2 regions of the Thalassospira sp. CH_XMU1420-2 genome follow, and region 1 is predicted to be linked to the other one. Evidence: riboswitches for the same ligand, from Rfam matches in the RefSeq annotation. Region 1 holds a riboswitch; the other holds the start of a gene.
The links. A riboswitch is a leader RNA that binds a small molecule or an ion and turns the genes downstream of it on or off. The one in region 1 is predicted to bind glycine.
Positions count from the first base shown of each region.

Region 2: another riboswitch for glycine. It lies ahead of WA429_RS08725 (L-serine ammonia-lyase); the one in region 1 lies ahead of gcvT (glycine cleavage system aminomethyltransferase GcvT).

Region 1 is NZ_JAYMEG010000001.1:637,199-640,618, forward strand. It holds gene ispH (4-hydroxy-3-methylbut-2-enyl diphosphate reductase) at 1-726, opposite strand, end outside; gene WA429_RS02820 (hypothetical protein) at 985-1,539, shown strand; glycine riboswitch at 1,630-1,730, shown strand; glycine riboswitch at 1,734-1,843, shown strand; gene gcvT (glycine cleavage system aminomethyltransferase GcvT) at 1,903-3,015, shown strand; gene gcvH (glycine cleavage system protein GcvH) at 3,085-3,420, shown strand, end outside.
Region 2 is NZ_JAYMEG010000002.1:879,218-882,637, reverse strand. It holds gene WA429_RS08735 (murein hydrolase activator EnvC family protein) at 1-92, opposite strand, end outside; gene gpmI (2,3-bisphosphoglycerate-independent phosphoglycerate mutase) at 73-1,665, opposite strand; glycine riboswitch at 1,938-2,032, shown strand; gene WA429_RS08725 (L-serine ammonia-lyase) at 2,233-3,420, shown strand, end outside.

The sequences.
Region 1 (3,420 bases):
TTCGCGCTTGGCGACTTCAACCAGCCGGTTGGAGTTTGACGAATTCGGTGCGCCGAGAACCAGGATCGCATCGGCCTTTTCGGCAATCAGTTTGACAGCATGCTGACGGTTGGTCGTGGCATAGCAGATGTCTTCCTTTTTCGGGACCGAAATCGCCGGGAAGCGGCGCTGAAGGATCTCGATGATCTTGGCCGTGTCATCAAGTGACAGGGTCGTCTGGGTCACGAAAGCAAGGTTTTCGGGATTTTCGACTTCAAGATTTTCTGCATCTTCTTCGGTTTCGATCAAGGTCATGCTGCCGACCGGAAGCTGGCCCATCGTGCCGATGACTTCAGGGTGGCCGGCATGGCCGATCAAAAGAATATGTTTGCCATCTGCAAAATGACGTTCCGCACCGCGATGGACCTTTGATACCAGCGGGCAGGTCGCATCAAGATATTCAAGCTTGCGGGTTTCGGCGGCTTCGGGGACGGATTTCGGGACCCCGTGGGCCGAAAAGATGACCGGCACACCATCGGGAACCGCGTCCAGTTCATCAACAAAAACAGCGCCCATATCACGAAGGCGATCGACGACAAATTTGTTGTGGACGATTTCGTGACGGACATAAACCGGCGCACCATATTTTTCGAGCGCCTTTTCCACGATCTCAATCGCACGATCTACCCCGGCGCAGAAGCCGCGCGGGTTGGCAAGAACGATCCGAAGACTGGCTTTGTCAGGCATGATACGGGTCCGGTTTCCAAATTGTGCCGGGACAAGCCCGCTGCACTTATTCAAACGTTCTCGTTACATAACCTGCCTGACCTTGTGGCGCAATGACTGAGCACCGATCACCTCGGGAACAATTGCACCCGATTTTGTGTTTTCATTTCGTGGCAATCGTCGAAGCGGGTTGTGCGGCTTACGGCGAAAGAATAGACTGCGCCACGACAGTGCAGATCATGCATATGTCAGAAAACAGATGGTTTGATAGAGGCTTGGATGACGATCGGTAACGGACTGCGGCGCGTTTGTGCATTGGGGATGGTCTCGGTTGGAGGATTGCTTGCAGCATGCAGCAGTAACCCGTTTGAAGAGCAGCCTGTTCCGACCTGCCCGGCAGCCTATCTGCCAAAGGATACGGCAAAGCTTGTTCAGTTCGCTGGCAGTGGCAAGGATCTGACCGATGTGATCGTCGAGGCAGAGTTCACCGGATATCTTGGTGACTGTGGCTATGACCTTGATGACAAGACGCTTGATGTCATCATCAGCCCGATCATTACGGCCGAATTGGGCCCGGCGGCACAGGGGCGTTCGGCATCGTTCAAATATTTCGTCGCCCTTCGCGATCCCGATGGAAAGTTTGTTCAGAAGTCGGTGTTTGATGTGACAATGCCGTTTGCGGACAATCTTAATATGGCGCGTTACCGTGACGAGCAGGTCACCCTGTCTGTTCCGCTTGATGATGTCTGGGCCGGTCCCGACTACGAGATTTATCTCGGATTCCAGCTAAGTGCCGATCAGCTCGACTATAATCGTCGTTTCGGTACGAACTGACCGCGGCGGGTTGAAAACCTGCCCGGGTGATTGCCCGAATTTTGGGGCTGGTCGACCGGGAACGAAATACGTATAAGGACGCATACCCAAGTGATCCCCGTGGGAGAGTGCCACGGTCCATAACGGATTGCGCGGACGCCGAAGGAGCAACCACCCCGGAAACTCTCAGGCAAACGGACCGCGGGGAGATGGGACTCTGGAAAGCAGGCGGCATCAATTTGAATTGCCGGTGACCGCCTCGCCGAAGATGTAAGCAGACCGTCGCGACAAGTCGGCTGTGATTCTTTCAGGCTCCAAGACAGAGGGGGAATGTGGTTGGCCATTGGTCGGCTATGTTTCGCAACGACTGTCCGGGAGACCTTGATGGCCGATCATCAGCCAGAACTGCTTAAAACCGCCCTTTATGACCTCCATGTGGAACTTGGCGCCAAAATGGTGCCATTCGCCGGATATGACATGCCGGTTCAATACCCGTTGGGTGTTAAGGGCGAACATCTTCATACGCGTGCCAAGGCCGGACTTTTTGATGTGTCCCACATGGGGCAGGTTCGTCTGACCGGTGAAAACCGTGTCGCGGAACTTGAAAAACTGGTGCCTGGCGATATCGCGATCCTGAAACCGGGGCGCACCCGTTATTCGACCTTCACCCAGGACGATGGCACGATCCTTGACGATCTGATGATCACCAATGCCGGTGACAGCCTGTTTCTGGTGATCAATGCGGCGTGCAAGGATGACGATATTGTTCACATGCGTGCCAACCTTGGTGACGGCGTTTCCCTTGAAGAAATTGATGACCGTGCGCTGATGGCGCTTCAGGGGCCAGAGGCAGCCAATGTTCTGGCGCGCTTTGCCCCGGCTGTTGCCGATCTGAAATTCATGAGCTTTGCCGAGATTGATATTGCCGGCATTGCCTGCTTTGTCACGCGTTCGGGGTATACCGGCGAAGACGGGTATGAAATTTCCGTGCCCAATGATCGCGCCGAAGAACTTGCGCGCAAATTGCTGGCCGAGGAAGAAGTCGAGGCAATCGGTCTTGGTGCCCGTGATTCCCTGCGTCTGGAAGCAGGGCTTTGCCTTTATGGCAATGACATTGACACCACCACGACCCCGGTCGAGGCCGATCTGAACTGGATCATCAACAAGCGCCGCCGCGAAGAAGGCGGTTTCAAAGGCGCGGATGTCATTCTTGATCAGCTGGCAAACGGGGCGGATCGCAAACGTGTCGGCATCAAGCCCGAAGGCAAGGCGCCTGCACGCGAACATACCCAGATTTTGAACAGCGACGGCGAAGAGATCGGCGAAATCACATCAGGTGGTTTTGGCCCGTCCGTCGATGGCCCGATTGCAATGGGCTATGTCGCAATTGAATTTTCCGAACCGGGCACCAAGGTCGATCTTATGGTGCGCGGCAAGGCCCGTCCGGCAGAGGTGGTTGAACTCCCGTTCGCACCGCATCGCTATTTCCGCGGCTGATTGCTGCAAATCTTGAGAATGTGCGGCGTGTGCCGCCTCGCAGACAACCGATCAACAGGGACAAAGATCATGGCTAAGAAATTCTCGCAGGAACATGAATGGATCGAGCTCGAAGACGGTATCGCAACCGTCGGCATCACCGATTACGCGCAGCAGTCGCTGGGCGATATCGTGTATGTCGAGCTTCCTGAAATCGGCAAGAAACTGACCAAGGACGGTGATGCCGCCGTTGTTGAATCGGTCAAGGCCGCAAGCGATGTTTATGCCCCGCTTGATGGTGAAGTTGTTGAAATCAACGAAGAACTTGATGCCAACCCGGCACTGGTGAACGAAGCACCGGAAACCGATGGCTGGTTCTTTAAAATGTCGCTGACTGATGAGTCCCAGCTTGATGAGCTGATGGAT
Region 2 (3,420 bases), on a different contig from region 1:
GAAGGCGCTGCCCCGCCTGCCAGACACAGCGCAAGCGCGGTCACGGCAGGCAGGGCGATCTCATAAGCTGACTTAGCTCGCAAGAAGCGCATCATTCTGTTTCAGGCCCTTAAGCAACGGTTTGCCAGTCATCTCGGCTGGCTGTGGCACGCCAAGGAGTTGCAGCAAAGTCGGTGCAACATCGGCAAGGCGCCCATTCTCCAATGTTACCCCTTCCGGACCGTTAACAAGAATGGTCGGCACCAGATTAAGGGTATGTGCAGTATGGGGTTCACCGGTTTCCGGATCGACCATGACCTCGCAATTGCCGTGATCGGCGGTGACAAAGGCAACGCCGCCAACCGACTTGATGGCATCAATCACCTTGCCAAGGCAGGTATCAACAGCCTCGGCTGCTTTCATCGCAGCCGACAGAATGCCGCTATGCCCGACCATGTCGGGGTTGGCGAAGTTCAGGATGATCGCGTCATATTTTTCCGATTTGATGGCAGCGACCAGTTTTTCGGTGACTTCGGGTGCGGACATTTCCGGCTGAAGGTCATAGGTCGCGACTTTGGGCGATGCGACCAGAATGCGGTCTTCGCCTTCGAAGACCTGTTCTTCGCCGCCGTTAAAGAAGAACGACACATGCGGATATTTTTCGGTTTCGGCAATACGAAGCTGCTTCAGCCCGGCCTTGGAAACCACTTCGCCAAAGATGTTGGGAAGGGTTTGCGGCGGATAGATCGCATCCATGTATTTGGCGTGTTCGGACGAATATTCGACCATACCGGCCTGAACGGCAAATTTCGGCGCGGTGCCGCGATCAAACCCGTCAAACTCCGGCACACACAGGGCAGCAAGGATTTCACGCGCACGGTCGGCACGGAAATTGGTCATCAGGATGCCGTCGCCATCCTTGATCCCGTCAAAATCGCCAATCACAGTTGGCAGGACAAACTCGTCGGTGGTGTCATTTGCATAGGCATTGGCAATTGCGGCCTCCGCACTTTCGGCAGTGCGACCATCGGCATAGTTTTTGCCCTGAACCATGGTGAAATAGGCCTGGCTGACGCGTTCCCAACGGTTGTCACGGTCCATGGCGTAATAACGCCCGGTCACGGTGACAATCTCGACATTGGCATCGCCGATCAGGGCGCGGAATTTCTCAAGGAATTTGGCAGCACTTTTCGGGGCGGTATCACGACCATCAAGATAGGCGTGAATTTTGACCGGCACACCGGCGCCCGCAATGATTTTGGCGAGGGCGGCCATATGGGCCTGATGGGAATGCACGCCACCTTCGGACAGAAGACCGGCAATGTGGCAGACACCCTTGCTATCGCGCAGCGTTGCGATGATTTTCTTGACCGTATCGGTATCGGCGATGCTTCCGGTTTTGACGGCCTCGTCAATTTTGGGCAGCTCCTGCATGACGACACGACCGGCACCCAGGTTCATGTGACCGACTTCCGAATTGCCCATCTGACCTTCGGGCAGGCCGACATCCAGACCACAAGCCTTGAGGAAACCGGTCGGATAATTGGCATAAAGCGCATCCCAGACAGGCGTATTGGCCAAGGCAACAGCGTTGTCCTTGGTTTCTTCGCGATACCCCCAGCCATCCAGAATACACAGCACCACAGGGCGCGGGCGCTTTACGGAATTCGATACAGTCACGTTCATAAACCCCACTGATAGAGATAAAGGCTGAATTACCCGTAAATATGGTGACTTACCGGGTAATTCGCCATCAATCCTGTTGCGCGGGCAGGGTGGGTCAACCGTTACTCACAACAGGCAAATGCGTAATTTCGGCAATTTAGCACGAATGTGGCCGTGAAACAGTACCCCGACCTGGAATTTTTTGCAGGTGCAAAGCTGCTTTTTGACAGGGGTATCAGACACAGATAATCTGCCCCCAACGGTGATCCTCAGAGGCGGCAGAAATGGCGTCTCGCACCACGACGGGAGAGCCCGGTTACCCGCATAACCGGCGCCGAAGGAGCAATAGCCCCATAAAACTCTCAGGCAGATGGACCGTCGCGGATAGAGGCTCTGGAGAGAGAATTCGGCACGCATACAGATCAAACATGTATGACAACCGGCTTCCACCGAAGGATGAAAACCTGTGGGTTGATGTTGTTTTCGACCCATGGGCGCACAATCTCAGGTCAAGGGACAGAGGGGGCAAGACACCGGTTCGTAAACGGCGCGATTTTCGCGCGTTCAAGAGCCGTGAAGGAGGCCCTTATGACCACCAATCCCGCCACCGGTCCCCGTTCGGGATCGCAGGACGGTTCTGTGCAAGACGTAAACCTTTCTGTTGTTGATCTTTATACCATCGGGATCGGACCATCGAGTTCGCATACCGTCGGACCAATGCGCGCCGGATACCGGTTTTGTCTTGAGCTTGATGCCCGCAATCTTTTGACCAAGGCGGGCAGTGTTGTGGTCGATCTTTACGGATCGCTTGCCCTGACCGGCAAGGGGCACGCCACAGATACGGCCGTGATCATGGGGCTTTCGGGGCATCGGCCGCGCAGTGTGGACCCCGATGATGTCGCACCAACCGTGCAGGCCATCGACAGCAGTGCGCAATTGCAGCTTTATGGCAAGCATCCGGTTGATTTCAATCGTGAAACCAATCTGGTGTTTCACTTTACCGAAACCTTGCCACAGCATCCCAATGGCATGCGGATCACCGCATTTGACCGCGATGGCGTGAAAATACATGAACAGGAATATTTCTCAGTCGGTGGCGGGTTCATCGTGTCTGGCGATGATCGCGGGGCGGAATATTCCGGCGACAATATCACGCTGCCCCATCCGTTTTCATCGGCCGATGAATTGATGGCCATTTGCAAACGCGAAGGTGCATCGATTGCCGAAATCATGATGGCCAATGAACAAAGCTGGCGCAGCCCGGACGAAACATACGAATTTGTCGATCGTGTTCATCGGGCAATGATGGATTGCATTGATCGCGGGTGCAAAACCGATGGCATTTTGCCCGGCGGGCTGAATGTCAAACGCCGGGCATCAAAGCTTTATCATGAATTGACCGAAAAACCCGAAGCAGGCCTTCGCGACCCGCTGACCGTGATTGACTGGGTCAATCTTTATGCCCTTGCCGTGAACGAGGAAAATGCCGCTGGCGGACGTGTCGTGACCGCACCGACCAATGGTGCAGCTGGCGTCATTCCGGCCGTGCTTCGGTATTACGAACGGTTCGGATCGAATGTCAGTCAGACCAAAATTCGCGAATTTCTTCTGACCGCGGCGGCGATTGGGTCGATCTATAAAAAACGCGCATCCATCTCGGCAGCCGAAGTCGGTTGCCAGGGCGAGGTCGGTGTTGCCTGTTCAATGGCCGCAGGCGCGCTTTGTGCGGTTCTGGGCGGCACGCCCGAACAGGTTGAAAATGCCGCCGAAATCGGG